DNA from 3 places in the Paenibacillus sp. FSL R5-0470 genome. Region 3 is predicted to be linked to each of the others. Evidence: predicted binding sites of a transcription regulator. Region 3 holds the regulator's gene; each other region holds the start of a gene.
What was found. The regulator LexA, encoded in region 3, represses DNA repair genes until DNA is damaged. The targets are predictions, from matches to a motif close to CGAACATATGTTCG.
Positions count from the first base shown of each region.

Region 1 (5,359 bases), 1.4 Mb from region 3:
TCCTAGCCAACCCAAAGGGATTATTCCAGCAGGAGCGTTTTATCTTCCATAAGACGATATCCAAACTGATTCGAGCATCGGAATATTAGCGAAAAAGCCCCGGATTTCGGGGCTTTTTTTAATGTGAAAGAATCTTAGATTTGTTCACGGTAGCTAATGTTGTTGGCGATCTTCTCGTCACGAACAGCTTTGCGCAGAACATCTTTGACGGTTTGGGCATCATGGATTTTTCGGAAAAGAAGCTGAGGCGCTGAGGCATCATCAGAAAATACAGTTAATGTACCGATGCCGAGCATCCGGTCCATGATAGATTGTGCTACGGATAAATCGCGTACACGCAGTAATTCGATTTCTTCGACATTTTTACCGATAAGTCCGGTCTTTACCATAATGCGCTGGCTTGTAATGGTGTACGTAGTCGTGTTTAGGCGTACGATTCCTTTGAGGCGATCAGAGATACTGGCTGGTTTGCCTTTCCAGAGCACGACTTCTTGAGTAGCGTTTGGATTTGCTAATGGACGACGGGTGGTCACTGGAGCGGTTCCGTCAATGCTAGATCCGCATTCTCCACAAAATTTAGCGCCCTGCTTATATTCTGATCCGCAGGTTGTGCAATAAGGCATAAATACTCTCCTTCCCTGATTACAATTGAAATAATTATAACATAATAGTCATTTTACATAAATTTCATTTGCGCTTTACACAAACCGACATTATTCTGTTAAGTGGAGGGATAAATAATGAAAAAAGTGTTACTAATAGGAACGCTAATGCTGACTGTCATCCTTAGCGCCTGCAGCAATAATAATTCAACTTCATCGGCTCCTGCCTCGGAAGAAGAAGTGCAGGAAACCGTGCAAAACTTCTACAATGAAATGTCTAAACTTGATGAATTAGGAAAATCATCTTTAACGGAGTTCAACGAAGCTATTGCTGCTTATTCAGCAGGAGAACTTTCGGACAGGCAGTTGGAGAAGAAGATTAACGAATTCCAAAAGACCGCAACAGAACTATCCAATCAGGCTGAGAAAGTGAAAATTTCCTCTAGCTTGCCCGAAGACATTCGTAAACTGCTTGATGAGTCCAAAATTGCTTTTCAAAGTGCTTATTCTCTAAAAGAACAGGCCTCTCAAGGTGCTGATTCCGCAGAGGTCACTGCTGAGAAGTTCGAGGAATTGAATCAGAACGCTGACGTCGCGATGCTATACGGCATTTCCAAGCTTAATGAAGCAAGAGAAGCAACAGGACTCATCGATGCTGATGGTAAGTCCACCGCTGAACCAGAGAAAGTTCAAGAATAGATCGAAATTTAGACGCTGAACAGTTCAACTGTCAGCGTCTTTTTGATGCGATTTTGAGCTTGAGTAGAGGTAACACTGCCAATCCTATAAATAAGCCGGCTACGATTCCTTTTGTGAGGTCTGAGAGGGTACTGCTTCGATATACAAGGGGGTATAGACACAGGAATAATACGGGAATTAGGATGAGCTGGGCTTTGTTTTTTTTCAATTGGAAAGCTCCTCTCATTTAGATATTAATTATTATACAACTTTTAGATAAAAGAGGAGGATTTTAAAGTGGTATCTTTTTCCTGATTATTGATTATTCAGCGAAGGTGTGGATATAATACAAACATACGTTCGTATGTAGCGGAATGAGTATAGAAATTAGGGAGGGGTTACCATGGGCAAAAAGCTGGAGAAAAACGGACTGTGGGAAAGCAGTCGCATGATGCTGCCGGAGCATAAGGTAAGAATTATTAGGGATGAACGGGAGACCCTGCGCCGCATTAAGCCTATTCTGGATGAGCAGAAGCTGGAGGAGATCGAATGTACACTGGCCTTATCGTTACGGAGTCATGTGCGCGTCACTGTTGTGCTGTTTGATCCTTTTGAGAATACGACAATTAGTGGTTTTGTGACTTCCATTCACACCCACTCGCGTGAGTTTAAGCTGCAGTGGGCGGAGGAATGGAAGTGGATCAATGTAGATGATCTAGTGGAGGTTTACATCGTCTAATGCTGAGAACCGCTGACTTCACTTTTTTCATAAGCAATTAGGGTCACCGTTGGGTTGCCGGTCAGATGTGCAATGGAAGCTTCGGCATTTCGAATAATTTCGAGTGCTTCTTCCTGCTCGCTCAGGGCAGCAACTTTATAGCTATCACTATGAATGTCCATATGTGTTCCCACCTTTCGCTAATATTTTGCCCTTTTTTGTAGAAATGATCCAAGGTGAAGAAGCTATGAATAGGTGCTTTTCAGGGGAGATCTCGGGGATACCGGGGTCTTTTTTTGCAGATGCAAGCAGGGGTATTAGTACAAGCGAATGGGGAAGCGGGATCATTGATTATACCAAGGGGTGATTCTATGCTGACTTTAGATCAAGTGAGGGACAAATCGGCGGCGAGGCTTGCTGGGCTTCATCCTGTTTTGGCAGCAGGGGCGAAGGCTTTGATACAGCAAAGCTATGCCAGAGGAGTGCCCATCGTTATTACTCAGGGATTGCGGTCGATTGCTGAACAAAATGCCTTGTATGCGCAGGGGAGAAGTAAGCCTGGACCTATAGTTACCAACGCCAAGGGTGGAACCAGCTATCACAATTATGGCCTTGCGTTTGATTTTGCGCTTTTGCTGCCGGATGGAAATAGTATTTCCTGGGATATGAATCGTGATGCTGATAAAGATAAAATAGCGGACTGGCAAGAGGTTGTACAGGTGGGAAAACAGCTAGGGCTTGAGTGGGGAGGAGACTGGACGTCTTTTAAAGATTATTCACATCTGCAAATGGCCTTCGGCTTAACTACGACTCAACTTCGGGCAGGTAAACGTCCTACGACGGATCAGGTCAATGAAGCTTTAAAAAGAATTACTGGGGAGGATGACCAGGTGAACAAAGACGTTAAAGTAACGATAACCTTAAACGGCACTAAACTTACGGATGGTGTTCTTGATACCGGCGTAACGTATGTACCCGTGCGTGCTCTGGCTGAGGCGCTTGGAGCAAAGGTTACGTATGACGCAGCAAGCAAGACAGTGAATGTAGTAAAAGAGTAAAGCTATTCATGTATAGACAATGCCACCCAAGGGGAAATTATCAGTGATAACTAACCATAAAGGGAGGCATAACACTGTGAACAAGCTAATAACAAGCCTTGCATGCGGTACTGTACTGTCAATGAGTATAATGGGAGCTAGTTACGCTAATCCAATCGGGTCAGCCGCTTTAGGCGGTATCCCGAACGCGAATACGGGCATGGATGGTACCGTGAATAACACTCGGATGATGAATACGGAAGGCAATCTAATGAACGGCACCACGGGAACGATGAATCAGCATGAGAGCATTATGAAAGATAAGATTCGCACAGGGGAAAATTATAGACCTAACACCAATAACTACAATGAAAATTACACCCGGGATAACTACAACAGAAATACGGTAACTCCACTATCCAACACTACAACGGATGGTAGATATCGTGCCACCAGTACAACTACAAATACTGGGACTACCAGCAGAGGATCTAACTGGGGCTGGCTCGGATTGTTTGGACTCTTGGGCCTTGTCGGAATGAGAAGCAGAAGTGACGAACGCAGATAATCGACATGCCAAATAACCCGTGTCGGCACACACTGGAACGGGTTATTTTTAATGTGATAAAACTTTTTTTGAAAAAGGGATTGCGCGTTATCGATATTCATGATATTATATTTCTTGTCGCGTTATACGTAAACATCGTATGAAGCAACAACACATAATATGCCGGGGTGGCGGAACAGGCAGACGCACAGGACTTAAAATCCTGCGGTACGTGAGTACCGTACGGGTTCGACCCCCGTCCTCGGCATCACAGTGAAAACCTTGAGAAATCAAGGTTTTTTTGTTTTTCTTGATTAATTTCGAAAGGGAATTGTATTTAGAACAATTATTAAGCGCACAGGATTTACTCCTTTAATTATGGAGTTTTGTCATGAAAGGTACCCAACTTACTAGCAAGTTCCTCTTCCCCGGTTAAGACCTCGACCATGATGCCTGCCCCCAAGCGAAATCCATACTTGAAAATAGATGTTAACTCCATACCATGAGTTTGAGCATATAAGTCTAATAACGCTTCTAACTCGTCGAATTCCTCCTCTGAAAGTCGCTCCTTCCAAATCTCTATGATTTCAGATGTTTTTTGGCTTAACTTAAAGTATTGTGGGTCATTAGATATGACATTTTCATCTGGATGTAAGCTACCATGATATAGCCTCTCTAAAAGACTCCTCATTTTCTCATCCCCTTCTTTTATAATGTACTTTGTATTCAACAGTGATTTTTATAAATGGATTATTGTTTTTGGCATATCAGAGCTTTTCTTGAATGAATCATATCATAGATTATCATTATTTTGTAGAGTATACTACGTGGATTTTATGGTTAAGACAACTAGATAATGAATCTAAAAGAGGTATTACCTTGAAATCAGAAGAAATATTTGGACAAGTATTAAGGAGCACTCGGAAGAAGCAAAAGATGAGTCAAGAAAAATTAGCATTCCAAAGTAATCTTGACCGAACCTACATATCTATGCTGGAACGTGGCGTTCACCAGCCTACCCTAAATTCTTTGCTATCTCTTGCTGAAGCTTTGAACATGAAGGCATCGGAGTTAGTGGAGCTTGTGGAGGAAAAGATATCTGAAACCAAATGAATATATTTTTAATGAAAGAATGATTGATGCTGGTCATTCTTTTTTTATATTTACGTGCGTGCCTACCAAGCTAGCACAACTAGTAGATAAAAGATCAACCGAAGTAAGAGCCAAGTCATCTCGTAGCTGACAAGCAACTGGTGGAGAAATCCTAAGGGTGAAACCCTGTGACAAAGTAACTCCAAGGAGCACGAGCAAAAGTTAAGTGGTTGGATATGCGTATAATGCTCATATTTGTAATAACTGTAGCAGTTTCATGGGACAGCATTTCTTGTATATCGATGGTCGTAAAACAATTTCATGTGGATTGGATGTGTGATGTGAAATATGTTTACTTTTGAAAAAGGTCAAAGATGGATATATGTATTACTACTAGAAGAAGGAAAGCTTTACGTAGGACAAACCGACAATCTAATAAAAAGAATGAAAAAACATGGCACAAAAAAAGGCGCTGAATGGACTAATATATATAAACCAATTAATTTCCTTAAAATAATAGATAACGGTATTTGTACAGAGGATGAGGTACTGAAAAAAGAAAATGAAGTAACAATTGAAATGATGAACGAATACGGATGGCTAAATGTTAGAGGGGGGAGCTATTCTAGTCCTAATGAACTTCTGATCTATGAAAAGTTAGTAGATAATAATTCATTGCCTTTTG
Region 1 is NZ_CP150238.1:5,149,289-5,154,647, reverse strand. It holds gene MKY99_RS22820 (glycosyl hydrolase) at 1-52, shown strand, start outside; gene MKY99_RS22815 (PH domain-containing protein) at 135-623, opposite strand; gene MKY99_RS22810 (hypothetical protein) at 741-1,301, shown strand; gene MKY99_RS22805 (YolD-like family protein) at 1,684-2,019, shown strand; gene MKY99_RS22800 (hypothetical protein) at 2,016-2,180, opposite strand; gene MKY99_RS22795 (M15 family metallopeptidase) at 2,370-3,056, shown strand; gene MKY99_RS22790 (hypothetical protein) at 3,133-3,603, shown strand; tRNA gene MKY99_RS22785 (tRNA-Leu) at 3,765-3,850, shown strand; gene MKY99_RS22780 (DUF6809 family protein) at 3,959-4,312, opposite strand; gene MKY99_RS22775 (helix-turn-helix transcriptional regulator) at 4,366-4,695, shown strand; gene MKY99_RS22770 (GIY-YIG nuclease family protein) at 5,023-5,359, shown strand, end outside.
Region 1: a site for LexA is predicted at 1,630-1,643, ahead of MKY99_RS22805 (YolD-like family protein). Genes of this name have one in related genera too.

Region 2 (5,359 bases), 1.4 Mb from region 3:
TCGTAAAACAGAAAGTGTAAATGCGTAACTAGCTGAAACGTTGTATACGAATAAGAATCTCAGGAACGTCCATGGTGGGCGTTCTTTTTTTGAGTCCCGTTATCATAGCGGTATTGAACATGTAAAAAAGCCATCATAGGATTAACCTACAACGGCTCTTTTATACTTAGAATCTGATATTCTCAAACCATGCAGCCAACACAAAAAGGGCGCTGTCGCAAAGCCATGAAATGGTTTTGCAGCAACGCCTTTTTTTGTATCCAGCTAGACTTTTCTAATGGGTATGGTGCCCGAAAAGTTGTCCCAATCGTTGTTCCTATCGCTATACTCTCGGTTTCCGACCATCATTCTTATGGTTTCATACTATCCCATAGCAGCTGGAATGCCCCGGACTCGACCTCGAAGAATACAGGTGCCAGACCGTAACGTACTAGCCCTTGACCAAACAGCGTCAGCTCTACCCGGGCGTTGTCCTCCAGCTGGAGATAGAGAACCTTGCGGTCTTCGCTGTCGTAGATGCCTTGCGCGGTAAGAGGCTCTGCTGCCAGCGGTTCGGCTGCTTGGAGTGCCTTCAAGAAGCCATTAAGTGCCTCGTCGTCAGCGAGCGGTGTGTACTGCTGCTGTCCGTTGTTCCAGCTGTCGAAGCTTTCCCACTGTGCGGAAGTAATTCTACCTTCAAGATTTAGCTTGCCAAATAGATCAGCGCCGCTGTTTACGGTGATCCCGTTTGTATGCTCATACAGTTCGGCGAATACCTCGCCGTTGATTTCCGAATAGGACATAATCAGGAAATTGGAGTCATATCCCTTTACGGAATAGATATCTGTTTCGCCGATGTTAGAAGCTAACTCAATATATTTGTCTTTACCGCTCCACTCATCGATGCCACCTGTAGTACGTCCAAGCTTGTCACCGCGCAGAGCGGCAGCATCGGCTGCGTTGATTCGAGTCGCAGACTGTGTATAAATGTTATCTTTATATACGACTAGAGCGATCATATCTGCCATAACGCCAGATTTGGTATCCGGCAGTTCCAGCTTGGGGATGACAATGCTTCCGGACGCATTTGTGCCAGAATTGCCTGGTTGGCTTGGACCTGGAGTTACCTGAGCGATTTGCCCTTGAGTACTCTGGCCGTTTAACTGCTGCCATATATTAGGTGCAGCTAAGCCGATCCCGGCGGCGAGGACGATACTTGCCGCGATATAAACCGTCTTGCGTGGACGTTTCCGTTCCTGCTGTTGCTCCAGTTTGTCTATCAATTCTTTTTTCATCTCTTCACCTGGTTTCATAGAATCCACCGCTCTCTTGTATGATGTTCGAAACTGATCTTCTTTCATTGTGATTCCACTCCTTCCAGCTCCAGTTTTAACAGTTGCCGTCCCCGTTGAAGTCTCATCTTCACGGCAGACTGACTAATCTGCAGAATCTTGCTGATTTCCTGGATGGGATAGTCCTCGTAATAATAAAGATGGATTACGGTTTTATACTTCATAGGCATCGCCATAACTAACTGCAGTAGAGCCAAATCCTCGGGGGTGTCTACCGCAATCGGCTCAGCATTTTCCAGCTTAACCTCGCGCTTGCGCCAGCCTCTGCCCAGTAATGTTTTACAATGATTGGTGATTACTCGGATCAGCCATGCTTTTTGATGTTCAGCGTCTTTGAACTTTGGTGCTTTTTCTATCAGTTTGATGAAGGTATCCTGAGTGGCCTCTTCGGCATCTTGGCGGCTGCCTAAATGGACCAAAGCAATCCGGAACAGCATATCTGCGTAGATTTCGTAACTCTTTATCACATGATTTCCCGGCCGGGTCATGGATCGTTGCATGATTCTATGCCCCCTTTACCTATAACACCATTTAGGACGGCATTTGGTCACATTATGTTCCTGAGAAAATTTGTTAGCGTCTAGATCAAGGGTCAGAATCTAAAAAAGGTGCGATTGCCCCAGCAGCCATATCATGACTGTTGAGACAATCGCACCTTTATAATAGAAGTTCCCCCTTTAGGGGAGGGTCTCCTCACTATGTTTATATGTATAGTTTGGATCAAACCTTTTTACAAGAGCCATGCTATATTGATAAATCCGATCCTTCTCTTTTCGATAAAAGTATCTTGCGTTAGGTTCATCTGCAAAAATCACTGTTGTACTTACGACGGGAGCCTTACCAATCTGGGTATAGACTTTATAAAGATCTTCATTCTTATAATCTCTCGTAGCTACCAAATAATGAATCACTTCATTATCCATATGATTTCGGAAGGCCTGAAGCGCTAAAGAAGCGACTCCATATACAATAACGAAGGTAATAAGGATTATTTTTGTTCTTTTCTTCATTAATTCCCTCCATTTAGCTAAAATGTATATATTATAAGATAATATATTGTGACTGGTATGTCATATCTATTGTATCTTGTAATTTACACATTAGAAGGGAGGAAGAACATGATGCAACAAGAAGAAAAAATACAGGAGCTGGAGCGGCGAATTAAGATATTAGAGAATCATACTAATCCGAAGCTACCAGGTCTGAGAATCTTATGGTTTATTATTTGGGGGTTCGTGGGCATATTCCTCATTCTAACTCTTATTGGTGTGATTCAGTTTGTATCCGCATAATAGAGAGCTTACTATTACAAATAAGGCAGCAATTTAACTACCGATAGGTAACCCGCGTAGGTAAAGAATTGCCTGGGTATACTATACTTGCTGCCTTTTTATTATGAACTTACACAAATCATCTTCAGTCTTCTTTGGGTTCTTGCAATAAAATGGAGAAGGTCCCCGTTTCATGATCCACTTCAATCGACTCGATCCCAACAAAATCCGGAATTTCGGGGTGTACTGCATCTACGTTATAATCTGGATGAGTCATCAATAATTCAATTACTTTAATGGCTTCCATATCGATCCCCCTTGCGAGAAATTCCACCATAATTAATGGTCCTTCATTGCGACTACCCTTATTATCTCCGCAGTCATTATTGAATATGTGTTAATCGTTCTTCGTTTCTTCCCATCACGGCCAATAATTGCCCCTGAAAAACACGTCTTTGAATTTGATCAATCCGCTGTAAAGCCAGCTCGCTTGGCACTTGAAATTCTGCTGCAAGATAGCTGATTGCATCTTCACGTTGCTCAGGCAATGTCATGCGGGAGATCATGGAGTAGGGCATAGCTGCATAAAGAATAAATCGCTCAGATTCATCCTCCTGTGCCCGCGTAAAATGTTCTGGCATCAATATTTGATCAGTACCATGGCGGAGCAGATGACAGAGCTCATGGAGAAACTCTAGCCGCTGCAGACTGGCTGGAAGCCGGTTGTCTATAAACATGGTGTACATCCCCGCTGATGCTTCGATGCTCTTGCTTCTTACATCCAAATAATGAACCCAAATATTAAGCCGTTCTGCAATATAAGCAATCGAAATTTGCGAAGGCTGAGTAAGGTTCAGACGCTTGTATAAATCTTCTGTCCACTTCTCCAGCGCAGTCATTTGATAATAGGATTTCATGTTATTCATATCATTCACCTCATTCAGAATCAGTTATAGGATCGTATGTTCGCATAAATGAGCAAAAGAAAAGCCCGAAGGCTATGTAAAGTAAAAAACATAAGGACACATAAGAACGAGTGTTCTCGTGTGTCCTTAGCATAAAGCAATTAAACACTAATATCAAGTGTTTTTCCTAAATTCGGAGCAACGCTTTTGCCCAGCATTTCCACCATCGTTTGACTCTGGGTTTCAGCCTGATTTTTGGCAATATTCATGACTTGTATTCCTACATTTTGAGCTAAGGATGCCTGGCTCATTGCCATTGATAATGCGGCTATATCCATATTGCACCTCCTTCGTGTATATCCTGTTTATCGACAGTGCCTACCTAATTCATTAGGTGAATAGCATTTGTTTGCCAGTTCGCCCAAACGGCTTATCTCCTTTTTACATATCTTGTGCTGTAGTCATTAATCATTAGGAGGAATTAATTATGGGAATGGAACATTGTGGTTGTAACGTAGGTCCTGTAGTAAGCCCAGTAAATGTAGGTCCGGTGTGTAGTCCTTTTACTTCAACAGGAGCTATTCTGGTACTCTTCATCTTGCTGGTTATCATCACTAAAGCTTGCTTATTCTAAGCTAGCTGATGCACATTGTAGCCCCATCCGGTATTCCGGATGGGGCTATTCTTTTGAAGCACTGTTCACGTTAGCTTATTATTTGAACATAAATTCTACGCGGGTTCCATCCGCATAATCTTCTAACTGATTGCCAACCCAGCTTCCTGCACCGCGGTTATCTTTTGGGGTTATGTATTCAATGTCGGCCCCTTTGCCGCCTTCATTACACATGGCCATGGGCCATTCATCGCGGTCGTAGCCTTTTTTGGTGGGGATCCCTTTTAAGGATTCTTTGCGGTTGTCTTCAGCCTGCTCACGGTTAATCGTGCACGTCGCGGACTCCCCTTTAGCAATCGCGTCCTGAATGTGCTTAGCAGTCTCAGGATAACGATCTGATGGGAAGATCAGCTGAACAACTTCTGAATCAGATGTGGACGAGGTGGTTGACGGATCTCCGTTCTGTTCATACCAGTAACCGCCCAAAGCAAGTAACACAATAATGATGAGACTGGTGAGTAATTTCTGTATTTTCAAATCTGCTCCTCCTTTTTTGGAACTTAAAATAGTATATCTTATATCATAATGCAGTGCGATTTAATATACTTAGGAAAAATAAGAGGAGGACGGAATTGGATATGGAGTATTTGATTACGATTGAAGATCAGACGCTTATAGCCTCAGCTGAAGATATTATTACTAGACGCTATGAATGGGGAAGACACCATGTAGGGGCGGCGCTCCGTACTAAGACGGGGGAAATCTTTACAGCGGTACATGTAGAAGCTAGCATGGGACGAATTACAGTCTGTGCAGAAGCGATGGTGATTGGAAAAGCGATATCCGAAGGCTACAAGGAATTTGATACGATTGTTGCGGTAAGGCATTCTGATCCGGACAGCGAGGAAAGAGAAATTAAAGTAGTTTCTCCCTGCGGGATGTGCCGTGAGTTAATTGCTGATTACGGGAAGGATTGCAAAGTTATTGTATCCGAGGACGGCCGATTAGCTAAATATGATATTTCTGAATTACTACCGCTGAGATATACGAGGTAAATTGGAGATATAGTCAGGAGCCGCCAGGCTCCTTTTTTTATTGAGCCGTGAATTTATTCAGCAGTTCCTTACACTGTCCTAAATTAATTTACAACTTCATGTCCATTCGCTGAGTTCATGTCACTATTGTCCCCATACTATAACTTAAAAAAAGTTAAAAGGATGTGAGAGTGGATGGAACAGC
Region 2 is NZ_CP150238.1:5,156,062-5,161,420, reverse strand. It holds gene MKY99_RS22875 (hypothetical protein) at 1-28, shown strand, start outside; gene MKY99_RS22870 (hypothetical protein) at 351-1,340, opposite strand; gene MKY99_RS22865 (sigma-70 family RNA polymerase sigma factor) at 1,337-1,831, opposite strand; gene MKY99_RS22860 (hypothetical protein) at 2,009-2,341, opposite strand; gene MKY99_RS22855 (hypothetical protein) at 2,450-2,623, shown strand; gene MKY99_RS22850 (hypothetical protein) at 2,748-2,909, opposite strand; gene MKY99_RS22845 (ImmA/IrrE family metallo-endopeptidase) at 2,986-3,528, opposite strand; gene MKY99_RS22840 (YjfB family protein) at 3,669-3,845, opposite strand; gene MKY99_RS22835 (hypothetical protein) at 3,995-4,141, shown strand; gene MKY99_RS22830 (NucA/NucB deoxyribonuclease domain-containing protein) at 4,220-4,651, opposite strand; gene MKY99_RS22825 (cytidine deaminase) at 4,759-5,175, shown strand; gene MKY99_RS22820 (glycosyl hydrolase) at 5,350-5,359, shown strand, end outside.
Region 2: a site for LexA is predicted at 3,558-3,571, ahead of MKY99_RS22845 (ImmA/IrrE family metallo-endopeptidase). Genes of this name have one in related genera too.

Region 3 (5,359 bases):
ATTACAGCCGTCCAATTCTTCCCCACCAAAATCCTCACCTGTCAGAGGCACCTGTTGGATCATTGTGCCCATTGCACCATCTAGAATTAATATTCTTTGTTGTAAGCTTTCCTCAAGTGTATATTTAGCCAACGTATAGTCCCCCCAGTAAAACATTAGAGTAAGTTTAGCAGAATAAAGGAATTTCGAAAAGCCTTCCTTTCCACTCTGCATTATCTGTAATCATAGGAATTGCAATTCTTTTAATTATGGTTTTACAGAGAGTTCTTTATTAGGCATAGAATGCTGAGTTCTAGCAGTTACGTGTGATGTAACGATATATTGTCCTTCTTTCGTTAGTGTTCCCTCTGCTTGATAGATTCCATCACTGACTAGCTTCCCTTTAAATTCAATTTTCTGTTCACTATCATCTTTACTCACAATTTCGAACAGAACCTCTTTCGCATCATCTACTGCCAAGTTGTCTTGCGTCACCACTGCTTCAAAGGTCACCTTCTGATTTACAACAACCTCTTCAGGATTCCAATGTAACTCGACCTTGATAGGTTCCATAGACATGTCCATGTTCATATTCATATTATGTACGCCAGAATGTTTAGTTTGGTCTGATGAACATCCTCCCAATACTAAAAGTGTTGCACCTAATAATAAAGGAACTATTGTTCTTGAAATCTTCATTTAGATTCCTCCCAGTCGAATTGATTACTAAGAATCTACCAATTCATGTTATACATTCTCCATCTATTATACACATTATTATTGGTTTTTCAGTATTTCGCATCAATTCAGTTAAACTCTTGTGACTTAAATCATATACTAATAATTCTCATCTATCATATTAAATATGATGTAGATATAAAAAAGACAGCAAGTCGCCTAGATACCTAGGAACTCACTGCCTTCTTAAAGCTTAAATGAATGAAATTTTATAAAGATTGGACTAATGAAAGAAGCTCTCCAAGATGTTTGATTTCATAATCCGGCTGAATTTCCGGATCTGGCTGTTTGCCTTTTCTATTAATCCAAACTGTAGTCAAACCTGTTGCCAGCCCACCACGAATATCCGTTGTAAGCTTATCTCCGACCATAACTCCTTGCTCAGGTGCAATATCTAAAAGTTCTAGGGCATGCAGAAAAATTTCCTTATCCGGCTTTCCTTTTCCGAAGCTTCCAGAAATCACGATGTGATCAAAGAAAGGAACGATTTCAGGTACGCCATCTAGTTTCTCTTGTTGCAATGCAGGGCATCCATTAGTCAGAAGCAATAGCTTCACTTTTCCCTTCAGTTCTTCAAGCACCTGAATCGTTTCTTCATAGATGTAAGGTCGATTTCTACGCTCTACTGCGAATTTGGCAGCTAATGTCTCAGCAAGAGCTTCGTCCTCTACACCAAGTGCTGCAAGACCACGACGCCATGCCTCTTTACGATATCCCGGTGCAAGCTGCTCCAATTGACGGAATTCCGGCTGTTCACCTGCAGTAAAGTTCCCCCAAAGTGCTTCAAACGGATTAATCCCAATCATCTTTGTAAACGGGTTCGTTTCGTAGGATTCATATAGTCCAATGGCTTCTTTACGCACCGCAAGTTCCAGTTCTTGTGGATCAATCGTATCCCCAGCGGCTTCACATGCAGAACGAAATGCTTCATTAACGCTCCGATCATCCCAGAGCAGTGTATCATCAAGGTCAAATAGTACGGCGGAAATTGGCATTACAGGTCTCCCTCTCCCATGGCTGGTTAATTTCTATTCGTGAACTACTTCAATCTGGTGAGCTTTTGCGAATGCTTCCAGTCGAGTCCCCATTGCATTGGTATCATAACGATTCATAAGTCTGGTAAAAATCCATTTCGTGCGTTTGCCTTTATGCTTAATTACAACAGCTCCACGCGAAAGGATGATTTTCTCAATATCAGAAGCTGGCAGATAACGTTCGCGGTTGAATTTTATAGTAGATAGTCTAGCATTCTCTACCTTCAAGTACGGACGTCGGAAGAACAGAAGTGCCGCTAGTAAGTAGTACAAAACGACTCCTAGCCAGTTCATAAGCATACCATTACCTTTGGCTTGGTCCACTGAACCAATCATCCAAAACATAGTACCAAGCACTAATAACACTACTGGAAATGCAATGTTACGGCCTTTAAAGGTTTCGCTGTTCTTACCAGGAGATTTAGATTTAGATGCGTAAATCGTTTCCTTCCCCTGTTTCTTTCTTTGCTTATTAATTTGCTGCGTGTTGCGTTGAACCATTCTTTCCCAAGAACGGGCCATATGCGTTCCCCCTAGTCATCCAGTAATATCTATGAAAAGGAACAGGGTGTTAATGCTTACGCCCCTTGTTACCTTGTTCATGCTCATCATTATCGACCAATTCAATCGTATTCAATTGTGCTCGGAAGTTATTGCGAATATTCCCCAAATAAATTTCACGAAGCTTGGCGCGTTCCGCCGTTTCCTCTTGATTAAGGCCTACGCTCTTCTGTTTGCGTGCCAATTCGTTAATACGCGCGACCAACTCATCAATATTCAAAACTTTCCCTCCCCTTATAAATTAATTCTAACTCTGCCATGAGAAAAAGAGCTTGTCAAGGTTTACTCCCTGCAAGCTCTTCATGTCCTCTTATTATGTTCTTAGAATATTAATAAATAGGTAAAGTGAGAATATCTCCAGCATTAATCTGACTACCTTTAATGCCATTGGATTTTTTAATTCCTTCTATATATACAGCCGTTTTCATATCAGAAGGTTTATTCTCAAGAGCAATACTCCAAAGTGTATCTCCACGTTCAACCACTACGCGCTTCTCATCCTTCATTAAAGTAGTAGATCCTGCAAATACATTACCTACTACTGTAAGTCCTGATAGTACGAGCACAATGATCAATGTCAGTTTAATAACAAAATCTCTTCGGAACAAACGCATCAAGCCTTCAAGCAAAAGCTCTGTAATTTCTTTAATCTGAGCTGAATAACGGGTAATAGGATTATGTCCTAAAGATTCAACCACTGGGGCTTTATCGTAGATGCTGCGGTATGTACTGTATTTTAACATGAATATCATCCTCCAAACACTTGTTCTTACTTTTGAAATTATAATAACACGAACATGTGTTTTGTTCAATACTATTTTAGAACAATTGTTCTCTTTTTTTCAGAGGTTACTATTTACCATATTCTTCATATAAAGAATCACTCTTATCGTTTAGATGAAGGAAACGCAATCAATACAAGACTACCATTTATTAACTCTTTCGAATTAATATTTATAATAGTTAGAACTTATGTTTGTGCGAACGGTAGTTCTATGTTATAATTTTCCCAAACATTACTATATGGGGTTGATTCCAATGTCAAAGATTTCAAGTCGCCAGCTGGCGATCCTGGAATTTATACGTAGCGAAGTCCGCAGCAAGGGTTATCCTCCTTCCGTCCGGGAGATTGGAGAAGCTGTTGGTCTTGCTTCCAGCTCCACAGTTCACGGTCATTTAGATCGGCTAGAGAAGAAGGGACTTATCCGTCGAGATCCAACGAAGCCTCGTGCGATAGAATTGCTTGGCCAAGAGGATTCCGAGAATGTCCATCATTTCGCGCAAACCGTCGCTCGCATTCCTGTCGTAGGTAAGGTTACCGCCGGGGTTCCTATCACTGCTACTGAGAATATTGAAGACTACTTCCCGCTTCCAACTCACTATGTTGGAGATAACAAAGTATTTATGTTATCGGTTCAAGGTGACAGTATGGTCGAAGCTGGGATTATGAATGGCGACTATGTTATTGTTCGTCAACAACAAACGGCTGATAACGGAGATATCGTTGTAGCTATGACCGAAGAAGATGAAGCAACCGTTAAGACTTTTTATAAAGAACGTGATCATATACGTCTTCAGCCGGAGAATCCGGCGTACGAGCCTCTTCGCCTTAATCGCGTGACCATTCTCGGCAGAGTTATCGGATTATTTCGAGATATCCACTAAGTATGCACTCCTACCAAGCGAAAACGGATACCGTCCTTTAGGACGGTATCCGTTTCTACGAGAAGTATAAGGATAGGGTATATCGTATAATATATACTTTCTTTTATTTTTTAAAAAAAGCTGTTCTGCAAATGCAGAACAGCTTTTTTATTGTTATCAAACTCCATTCATCAATTACAGAACATTTGTTCTCATAGGCTAAAATGACCATTTTTAATGAATAACCGTTTAGGCATCCTCCTCATATCTTAATTAGAAAGGAGTGTTGCACAATGCCAAATTACCGGATTATAGTTGATCTGACGCAGCGTATGCTTTATCTTCTTGATAACGACATTGTGATCAGGGGCTTCCCAGTCGGAATCGGTAAAATGTTAACTCAATCACCACTCGGTGAATTCACAATCATTAACAAACAACCCGATCCAGGTGGTCCATTTGGGGTCTTTTGGATGGGTCTATCTAAGCCTCACTATGGGATACATGGAAATAATGATCCCTCATCCATAGGGCACGAAGTATCCCACGGTTGTATTCGTATGTACAATAAAGATGTGTTAGCACTAGCTGCGATTGTTCCTATTGGAACACGAGTAACGATCAGGAATTAAATCTATCTCTATAGATAAACACGCCTCACTCATGGTTCAATGGAGGGGGCGTGTTTGTATTTATGTATTTTTGATGACCTAATAGGAATTATGTGGTTATATGTCGAATAATGTTAACAGGGTTTCAAATTGAAAGGAAGTGTCTCGTTTTGAACAACTCAAAAATTAGAACCCTCGTCGATTTTAAAGTCGATGCACTTGTTAAACTCTCTGGCTTATTGTTAAATAACGATCAAGCGAGTGGAAAAAAAGTAAATTTACTCACCTCATTCGGCAGTATTCAAGGGACCATCTCCCCTTCCACCTCCAATAAAGAGGATGTTTTTGACTTAAAATCTCTAATGGATGATGTCATTGTAGATGAATACATATCTTATTTAGGTGCGGAACATCCCGATAAAAATTTCAGCTATAACTTTGTAGTCCTTAATGATGTTTCTGTAAGACCCTATACTCACTATGAATCTCCGATCGAATACAAACAGCTAATTGTTTATACCGATCAAATCACAGCCTTCAATTTCTTATGATTTTGACATATTTATTTTAAAAAGCTCTCAACAAAGCACTCCAGCAGTTGCCCCAATTTTGCACTCAGCTCGCAAAATCGGCAGATCTCTGGGTGCTTTCTCTTTTTCTAATCAGTAGTCGTTTCCTAAATTCCCACGATTTTCGCTCTTAACAGATACTAGTAGAGAGAATTCAGGCATATCTTTCAATAAGCAATAAATCTTGCTCTACTGAGATCTTTGGAGGTGTGATTACATGCTG
Region 3 is NZ_CP150238.1:3,794,598-3,799,956, forward strand. It holds gene metH (methionine synthase) at 1-132, opposite strand, end outside; gene MKY99_RS16615 (FixH family protein) at 247-678, opposite strand; gene MKY99_RS16620 (HAD-IA family hydrolase) at 927-1,712, opposite strand; gene MKY99_RS16625 (hypothetical protein) at 1,746-2,273, opposite strand; gene MKY99_RS16630 (DUF896 domain-containing protein) at 2,323-2,532, opposite strand; gene MKY99_RS16635 (LysM peptidoglycan-binding domain-containing protein) at 2,642-3,055, opposite strand; gene lexA (transcriptional repressor LexA) at 3,351-3,977, shown strand; gene MKY99_RS16645 (L,D-transpeptidase) at 4,250-4,588, shown strand; gene MKY99_RS16650 (hypothetical protein) at 4,738-5,118, shown strand; gene MKY99_RS16655 (hypothetical protein) at 5,354-5,359, shown strand, end outside.